DNA from 3 places in the Streptococcus sp. V919 genome. Region 2 is predicted to be linked to each of the others. Evidence: predicted binding sites of a transcription regulator. Region 2 holds the regulator's gene; each other region holds the start of a gene.
What was found. Region 2 encodes NrdR, which represses ribonucleotide reductase genes. Its sites were predicted from a motif close to ACACNATATATNGTGT; they were not measured.
Positions count from the first base shown of each region.

Region 1: the regulator NrdR is predicted to act here: its motif matches at 1,433-1,448, upstream of nrdH (glutaredoxin-like protein NrdH).
Region 3: the regulator NrdR is predicted to act here: its motif matches at 1,168-1,183, upstream of nrdD (anaerobic ribonucleoside-triphosphate reductase).

Region 1 is NZ_JBTHHY010000001.1:481,246-484,532, reverse strand. It holds gene ptsP (phosphoenolpyruvate--protein phosphotransferase) at 1-932, opposite strand, end outside; gene ACXYSK_RS02630 (phosphocarrier protein HPr) at 937-1,200, opposite strand; gene nrdH (glutaredoxin-like protein NrdH) at 1,563-1,781, shown strand; gene nrdE (class 1b ribonucleoside-diphosphate reductase subunit alpha) at 1,852-3,287, shown strand, end outside.
Region 2 is NZ_JBTHHY010000002.1:257,608-260,894, forward strand. It holds gene ACXYSK_RS07400 (ABC transporter ATP-binding protein) at 1-576, opposite strand, end outside; gene ACXYSK_RS07405 (GntR family transcriptional regulator) at 580-945, opposite strand; gene nrdR (transcriptional regulator NrdR) at 1,086-1,559, shown strand; gene ACXYSK_RS07415 (replication initiation and membrane attachment family protein) at 1,560-2,729, shown strand; gene dnaI (primosomal protein DnaI) at 2,730-3,287, shown strand, end outside.
Region 3 is NZ_JBTHHY010000003.1:74,104-77,390, forward strand. It holds gene ACXYSK_RS08225 (damage-inducible protein CinA) at 1-1,122, shown strand, start outside; gene nrdD (anaerobic ribonucleoside-triphosphate reductase) at 1,248-3,287, shown strand, end outside.

The DNA.
Region 1 (3,287 bases), on a different contig from region 2:
GTTGGGAAGTCTTGTGAATCCATGTACAAGAATTCTGTACGGTAAAGACCAACAGCTTCTGCACCGTTATCATTCACACCTTCAACGTCTTTAGGTGTACCAATGTTGGCAGCCAACTCAAAGTGTTTTCCATCAGCAGTAACTGTTTTAGCGTCTTTCAAAAGAGCCCATTCAGCTTTTTGTTTAGCGTAAGCTTCACCAGCTGCTTTGAATTCAGCGATTTGCTCTTCAGTTGGGTTGATAACAACTTCACCTGAGATACCAGAAACAGCCAAAACGTCGCCATCTTTTACAAGTTCAGTGATATTGTTTGTACCCAAGACAGCAGCAATTTCAAGTGTACGAGCCATGATAGCTGAGTGACTTGTACGTCCACCAATGTTTGTTACAAAAGCTTTTACAAAGTTTTTGTCCAATTGAGCAGTATCAGATGGAGTCAAGTCATGTGCAATCACGATTACTTCTTCATTAATAGAAGCTGGGTTTGGTAATTTCTTACCAAGAAGATTTGCCAAAACACGTTTTGTAACGTCACGGATATCTGCTGCACGTTCCTGCATGTATGGGTTGTCTTCCATTCCTTCGAAGATAGTGATAAACATGTCTGTAACTTCTTTCAGACCTGCTTCTGCATTTACTTTCTTAGCACGAATTGTTTCTTTAATCTGACCGATCAATTCAGGGTCAGCAAGAACCATCAAGTGAGCGTCAAATACTTGCGCCGCTTCTTCACCAAGCGTACCTACAGCCTTCTCGCGGATAAGAGAAAGCTCGTTTTGAGAAGCTTCAAGAGCAACATCCAAACGAGCCTCTTCTGCATTTGTATCTTCGACTGTAACTGTCTCGAATGATAAATCCGGTTGAACGAGTAGATATGCTTTAGCAACTGCAACACCATCAGATGCTGCGATTCCTTTAAGCATTTCTGTCATATCCTTATGCCAATCCTTCTTTTTCCATTGTTTCTGAGATAGCAGCGATAGCGTCATCAGCGTCTGCACCTTCAGCAGTGATTGTAACATCAGCACCTTGACCAACACCAAGGCTCATAACACCCATGATAGATTTAAGGTTAACTGATTTACCTTTGTACTCAAGAGTAATATCTGAAGCAAATTTGCTAGCAGTTTGTACCAACAATGTTGCTGGACGTGCGTGAATACCTGTTTCTGCCACTACGTGGAAATCTTTAGAAGTCATAATTTGACTCTCCTTTAAATGTTTTCTTTTTGAGTTATATCTGATAACCCTTACAATTTGGTATTATATCATCTTCTAGGAATTTTTTCAAGTATTTTATGGGATTTCTTCTTTTTCCTTTCAGATAACTTGCAGAAAATATTTCATATATTTTAAGCCTACACCTTATGTAGTTTTTTTATTTTTTCTAGATTCAAGAAACCTACATATAAAGCGTTTTCCATTTTTAGAATCACTATATATTGTGTTTTTGAATAAAATATTAAAAAGAATTATACAATATTTAGTTTTCTTTCGTTGACAAAGATTTTTTTTCTGATATACTTAAGAAGTAATTAAATTTTGAAGGAGGAGTTCCATAAATGGTAACCGTATATTCTAAAAATAACTGTGTCCAATGTAAGATGACTAAACGATTTTTAGACAGCAATAATATCTCATATCAAGAAATTAATCTTGATGAACAACCTGAATATATCGAACAAGTTAAAGGACTCGGCTTTAGTGCTGCTCCTATCATTCAAACACCAACTGAAGTGTTCTCTGGTTTCCAACCAGCAAAACTCAAGCAACTTGTATAAAATCAGGATTTAGAAAGCTTCTATGTAAACCTTAGAAGCCTTTATTTTGTAATTAGATAAGGGAAATTTTATGGGATTAAAACAACTTGAAGACGTAACATACTTCCGTCTAAATAATGAAATTAACCGTCCAGTCAATGGACAAATCATGCTTCATAAAGATAAAGAAGCCCTAGATGCATTTTTTAAAGAAAATGTTGTACCAAACTCAATGGTATTTGATTCAATTTTAGATAAAATTGACTACCTAATCAAGCACAACTATATTGAAACAGGCTTTATTAAAAAATATCGCCCAGAATTCTTAGAAGAGCTCTATAAATTTATTAAAGACCAAGACTTCCAATTCAAGTCATTCATGGCTGCATACAAGTTTTACAACCAGTATGCTTTAAAAACTAACGATGGTGAATACTATCTTGAAAGCATGGAAGACCGTGTCTTCTTTAACGCTCTTTACTTTGCTGATGGAGATGAAGCGATTGCTATTGATATTGCAAACGAAATCATCCACCAACGCTACCAACCAGCTACACCTTCCTTCTTAAATGCAGGGCGTGCACGTCGTGGTGAATTAGTATCATGTTTCTTGATCCAGGTTACAGATGATATGAACTCTATTGGACGTTCTATCAACTCGGCTCTTCAACTTTCACGTATTGGTGGTGGTGTAGGGATTTCACTCAGCAACCTTCGTGAAGCTGGATCTCCTATCAAAGGATATGAAGGTGCTGCCTCTGGTGTCGTACCAGTTATGAAACTCTTCGAAGACAGCTTCTCTTACTCAAACCAACTTGGTCAACGTCAAGGTGCTGGGGTTGTTTACCTCAATGTCTTCCATCCAGATATTATTGCTTTCCTTTCTACTAAGAAAGAAAATGCTGATGAAAAAGTTCGTGTGAAGACACTTTCGCTTGGTGTTGTGGTACCTGATAAATTCTACGAATTGGCTCGTAAGAATGAAGAAATGTACCTATTTAGCCCATATTCTGTAGAAAAAGAGTATGGCGTACCTTTCAACTATATCGATATCACTGAAAAATACGATGAGCTAGTTGCAAATCCAAACATTCGTAAGACAAAGATCAAGGCGCGTGATTTGGAAACTGAAATTTCTAAACTACAACAAGAATCTGGCTATCCTTACGTTGTCAACATCGATACAGCTAACCGCGCTAATCCTGTTGATGGTAAAATCATCATGAGTAACTTGTGTTCAGAGATTCTTCAAGTCCAAGAACCAAGTCTTATCAATGATGCGCAAGAATTCCTTAAAATGGGTACTGACGTTTCATGTAACCTTGGTTCAACAAACGTGGTCAACATGATGACTTCACCTGACTTTGGTCGTTCTATCCGAGCTATGGTACGTGCTTTGACTTTCGTTACAGATAGTTCTCACATCGTCGCTGTTCCTACAATCGACCACGGAAACAGCCAAGCTCATACATTTGGACTTGGAGCTATGGGACTTCACAGCTATCTTGCTCAACAATTAATCGAATA
Region 2 (3,287 bases):
GATTGGCTCGATGTCTGAAATCAAATGAGTTGAAATCAAGACAGTCGAAGTTGGGGAGTAGCTGTTGATGATGGTGTTCAAGATATAGTCACGGGCTGCAGGGTCGACTCCTCCGATGGGCTCGTCAAGGACATATAAGCGAGCATCACGACTCATGACAAGAATCAATTGGACCTTTTCTTTGTTCCCTTTGGAGAGCTTTTTAAGGCGACTGTTTTCGTCGATACCTAGGTCACGAAGAAGGCCTTGAGCACGATCAAGACTGAAATCCTTGTAGAAGGTTTTGAAGAAGGTAAGAGCTTCTTTGACCTTCATTTGCTCGTTAAGGTAGGTCGTATCAGGTAGATAAGACACAATGGCTTTTGTTTCGGGACTAGGCTCTGTATTGTTGATAAGAATACGTCCTTCATCAGGTTGAAGCAAGCCATTAATCAACTTAATCAAGGTTGTCTTTCCAGAACCATTTGGGCCAAGGAGACCCACAATCTTACCAGCTGGAATTTCGAAGGAAACATTTTTAAGGGCAGGGTTGGGTCCATAGGATTTTGAAACATTTTCAAATTCTAATAAGGTCATAGTCTAAACTCCTTCAATATAATCTCTCAAAACAGTAGGTAGTTCTTCTTTTTCATAGCCAAATTCTACCATGGCTGTGACAAACTGTTGCAGTTGTTCTTCGGATAGTTGTTTGCGGGATTGGAAGATTAAGTCCAAGTCCTCTGTGACAAAGCGGCCAGCAGTCCGCTTGCTGTATACGAAACCTTCTCTTTCCAGGTCTGATAGGGCACGTTGGATGGTGTTTGGATTGACACCAGCTTCACTAGCCAATTCTCTAACAGTTGGCAGTTGTTGACTAGGCTCAAGTTTGTGGGAAATAATTTGCAGTTTGATTTTGTCCATAATCTGCAAATAGATGGGTTTGTTGTTATCAAATGTCCAGGACATCACGGTCTCCTTTCTATTTTTCTCTTGTGTTAATTAAATAGTACAACTAAACAAAAAACTTGTCAAGCCAAAAGGAGAATTATTTTGGGAATTGCTCAAAAAATGGTATAATGAAAAGAAAACGACAAGGAGGGGAAGGCATGCGTTGTCCAAAGTGTGGCGCTACTAAATCAAGTGTTATCGATAGCCGTCAGGCTGAAGAAGGAAATACGATTAGAAGAAGACGTGAGTGCGAAGAATGCCAACATCGTTTTACGACCTATGAACGTGTAGAAGAAAGAACGCTAGTTGTGGTCAAAAAGGATGGCACACGGGAGCAGTTCTCGAGAGATAAAATCTTTAATGGGATAATCCGTTCAGCTCAAAAACGTCCGGTGTCCAGTGATGAGATTGGCATGGTCGTCAATCGTATTGAACAAAAACTCCTCAGTCGCAATGATAATGAAATTCAAAGTGAAGATATTGGTTCTCTCGTTATGGAAGAACTGGCTGAACTAGACGAAATTACTTATGTTCGTTTCGCTAGTGTCTATCGTAGTTTTAAAGACGTGAGTGAGCTCGAGAATCTTCTCAAACAAATTACGCAATCTTCAAAGAAGAAAAAGGAAAAATAAATGAAGCCTAATGATCGTTTTTCTTTTCTAAAGAATAATCGGGTGTCGCAAGATCCCACATCTCTGGTGCAGTGCTACCTCCCGATTATCGGTCAGGATGCGCTGAGTCTTTACCTTTACACCCTAGCCTTTTGGGATAATGGGCAAAAGGAACATCTTTTTGCTGCTATTCTCAATCATCTCAATTTCGGGATGGATAGGCTCTTAAAAGCCTTTAAAATCTTATCAGCCTTCAACTTGGTCACTCTTTACCAAAATGGGGATGCCTATGAACTTGTTATTCATCCAACGCTTTCTAGTTCGGATTTCTTGCGTCATACGGTTTATCGTACCTTGTTGGAGAAAAAAATCGGTGAGACAGCAGTTTCTGATTTGCGCCAAGAGTCTGCGGAGGGAGAAGCTTTGACCGTTCCTTTGAGTCAGGCCTTTCCAGAGATAGAAGATATAGCTAACACTGAGGAAACACTCGGAAAAGCTAATTTTACAAATGATTTTGATTTGGAACATTTCCGTCAACTTATGGCGAGAGATGGCCTCCGTTTCCAAGATGAACAGACAGATGTCTTAGAACTGTTTAAAATAGCTGACGAGAAAAAATGGACCTGGTTTGAAACCTATCAATTGGCCAAGGCGACAGCTGTTTCTCAAGTTATCTCTGTCAAGCGTATGCGTGAAAAATCAGCGCAAAAATCTGTTTCGTCGGACTTCAGTCCCCAAGAAGCGACTATTATCAGGGAAGCGAAAAGCAAAACTGCCCTACAGTTTTTAGCGGGAATCAAACAAACACGAAATGCAGGAATTATCCAAGCTGAACGCGATTTGTTAAAACAGATGGCTGACTTGGGATTGCTTGATGAGGTTATCAACATTGTTATACTCTTGACCTTCAATAAGGTTGATTCGGCCAACCTCAATGAAAAATATGCCATGAAAGTGGCTAATGATTACTCTTATAACAAAGTCAGATCTGCTGAAGAAGCTGTACTTCGAATCAGAGAGAAGAATCAAAAGGGACAGGAGCAAAAACTGTCTAAGACTAATCAAGCCAAAACCAATGTCCCAAAATGGAGTAATCCAGAATATAAAAATGAAACCAGCGAAGAAACTCGCTTGGAATTAGAACGCAAGAAAAAAGAAATGTTAGCCCGATTAGGAAAAGGAGGAGACTAGATGGAAAGTGTAGGAGATGTGCTTAAGGGTCATCCCAGCCGTTTTCAATACCAGGACTTGGTCCAGCAGATTGTAAAAGATCCAGATGTTGCGGCTTTTATCCAGAAGGAATCTCTCAGTCAGGAGGAGTTGAACCGTAGTATTTCCAAGTTTAACCAATACATCACTGAGAGAGATAAGTTCCTCCGAGGAGATACAGACTATATCGCGCGTGGTTACAAGCCTATCCTAGTCATGAACCATGGTTACGCGGATGTATCTTATGAGGAAACTCCGGAACTGATTGCGGCTGAGAAGGAAGCGGCTATCAAGAACCGTCTCAGACTGATTAATCTTCCAGCTAGTCTTAAAAAAGCTAGCCTAGCTCAAGTTGATTTGGATGATTTAGGACGCTTGCCAGTTTTTGAAAAGCTCTTAACTTTTGTTGAACAATATCCAGAAATCCGAAAAGGTCTCTACCTCTATGGAGACTTTGGAGTTGGGAAGAGTTTTATGGTGGCTGCCCTAGCCCATGATTTGTCAGAAAAACGTGGCGTTTCATCTACCCTTCTTCACTAT
Region 3 (3,287 bases), on a different contig from region 2:
GTCTTTTATGTCCTGGCTAGTGCTTTTAGTTTTGGTGGGGGATATGCAACTATTCTTGCCCTCCCATTCTTGTTCTATGCCTTGAGTTTAGTAACAGCTTATTTGTCAGAACCAAGTCATGACAGAGGTTTCATCCGTATTGGGATTAGCCTAGCTCTAGCATTTTTCTTTGCGCCCTTGGTCACAGCTTTGTATGGATTTTTCTTGTTTTTTGCTGTAATAGCTTTTAATGTTGGTCGCAATAACTTGAATCATGGTCTCTATCAATTTTTTGCAGCGGGCCTTGGTTTTTCAATCTTCTTTTATCCAATCGGCTACTATACAGCTTATAAAGGTAGCTTCGGAAATGCGATTAGCCAAATCCTCTATCCAGTAGATAGTTTGAGCTTTACGTCTAATCCAAGTTTGTTAGACAATCTTCTTTTCTACGGATTGTTAGCAATTGCTCTTGGAGCATTGACGTTGGCATTCGCAGGTCTCTTCCAATCTAAACTATTGAAACAATCAGTCTTATCAATCTCTGCTGCAATAGCTGTTATTTTGGTATTAGTTTTAGAAATTTTCTCTACAGATCTTATCAATGGTAGTCGTATGGTTGAATTGTTACCTTTCTTGTCTATTCTATTGTTAACTCGAATTCGCACGTGGGAATTAGAGGGAGCCAGCCGTCGTAGAAGACGCAGAGAAGAAACGTCACCATGGGGTACTTTTGTAAAAGGAAATGCCTATCTGCCAATTTTAGCTCTCGTTTATCTATTTTTAGCTCCTGTAGTTTCACGATATGTGCTTCATGCAGAACAATATAAAGAGCGCACTAGTATTGAAGCTAAGATTAAAAGTGAAACAAAGGCTACAGATCGTATCTATGTATGGGATAATCTGACAAGTAGTTATAAGGCTAGTGAGCGTTTAGCAGCAAGTCAGTTGCTATCTCCTAGATTGCATACAGGACTTGATGCAAATCGTACTAAGCTTGTAAATGATCTTCGAGATAATCAACCAAAGATGATTGTAGTGAATACAAAAACATCTCTTTGGACAGAAGTTGAGCAGCTTTTAGCTGAAAATTATCAAGCCGTTCCAAGTGAATACAAAGATTTCAAACTATACAAATTAAAATAAAAATTATCAATATCTTGTGTTATTTTAAAAAAATTTTATTTTTTTACACAAGATATTGATTTTTATTTTTTTAGTGATATAATACTTTTTAGAATCAATATTATATTTAAGAAAAGGGTATGGATATGATTGTATTGGAAGAGAAGACTGTCCCTGATCCAACTTTATTCGTTGAAAAGCGTGACGGTAGACGTGTCATTTTTGATGTAGATAAGATTGACAAAGCGCTTCATAAGGCTGCGGAAAAGGTTATGGATGTAACTCCTTTGGTCGAAAAGCGACTTAGTACCCTCGTTGAACGTATCGTTGACGAGATTCATAGCCGTTTCCCACAAGGTGTAAAAATCTATGAAATTCAAAACATCGTAGAACACGAGTTGTTGGAAGCTAAAGAATATGCCTTGGCCGAGGAGTATATTACCTATCGAACACAAAGGGATTTTGAGCGCTCAAAAGCGACAGACATCAACTTTAGCATTCATAAACTTCTCAACAAAGATCAGGCAGTTGTCAATGAAAATGCCAATAAAGACAGTGATGTCTTTAACACCCAGCGTGATTTGACGGCAGGGATTGTTGGAAAATCCATCGGACTTCAAATGCTTCCTAAGCATGTGGCAAATGCCCACCAAAAAGGGGATATCCACTATCACGATTTGGACTACAGCCCCTACACTCCTATGACCAACTGTTGTTTGATTGATTTTAAGGGTATGTTGGAAAATGGTTTTAAGATTGGGAATGCTGAGGTAGAAAGTCCGAAATCTATCCAAACTGCGACGGCGCAAATTTCACAAATCATCGCAAACGTCGCATCTAGTCAGTATGGGGGATGTTCAGCAGACCGTATTGATGAAGTTTTGGCTCCTTATGCAGAGAAAAATTATCAAAAACAACTTAAAGATGCAGAGGAGTGGGTCCTACCTGATAAGCGCGAAGAATACGCATGGAAGAAAACTCAAAAAGACATCTATGATGCCATGCAATCTCTAGAGTATGAAATCAATACTCTCTTCACTTCAAATGGTCAAACACCCTTTACTTCTCTTGGTTTCGGTCTAGGAACCAATCGTTTTGAACGTGAAATTCAAAAGGCAATCTTGAACATTCGGATCAAGGGGCTTGGTTCAGAACACCGTACAGCCATCTTCCCGAAACTTATCTTTACTCTTAAAAGAGGACTTAACTTAGAGGCAGGCTCTCCTAACTACGACATTAAACAATTGGCTCTCGAGTGTGCAACCAAGCGCATGTACCCAGATGTCTTGTCTTACGATAAGATTGTCGAGTTGACAGGTTCTTTCAAGGTTCCGATGGGATGTCGTTCTTTCCTCCAAGGTTGGAAGGATGAAAATGGAGTAGAAGTCAACTCAGGTCGTATGAACCTAGGTGTGGTAACGGTCAATCTTCCTCGGATTGCCCTTGAATCTGAAGGCGACATGAATAAGTTCTGGGAAATCTTCAATGAGCGGATGAATATCGCAGAAGATGCACTGGTCTATCGTGTAGAGCGGACCAAGGAAGCAACTCCAGCTAATGCTCCTATCCTTTATCAATACGGAGCTTTTGGACGCCGCCTTGGTAAGGAAGAAAGTGTTGACGAACTCTTTAAGAATCGCCGTGCTACTGTTTCGCTTGGCTACATTGGACTCTATGAAGTAGCGACAGTATTCTTTGGCAACAATTGGGAAACCAATCCAGAAGCCAAAGAATTCACCCTTGATATCATTAGAGACATGAAACATCGAGTAGAAGAATGGTCAGACCAATATGGCTATCACTTCTCAATCTACTCAACTCCATCTGAAAGTTTAACAGACCGCTTCTGTCGCCTGGATACAGAGAAATTTGGTTCTATTCCAGACATTACTGATAAAGAATACTACACAAATTCCTTCCATTATGATGTCCGAAAAAATCCAACTCCTTTTGAAAAATTGGACTTCGAGAAGGTTTATCCAGAAGCGGGTGCATCAGGTGGATTTATCCACTACTGTGAGTACCCAGTTCTTCAACAAAATCCAAAGGCCTTGGAAGCTGTTTGGGATTATGCTTATGATCGTGTAGGTTATCTAGGGACTAATACTCCGATTGATCGTTGCTACAAGTGCGATTTTGAAGGAGACTTTAATCCAACCGAGAGAGGTTTTGCCTGTCCTAACTGT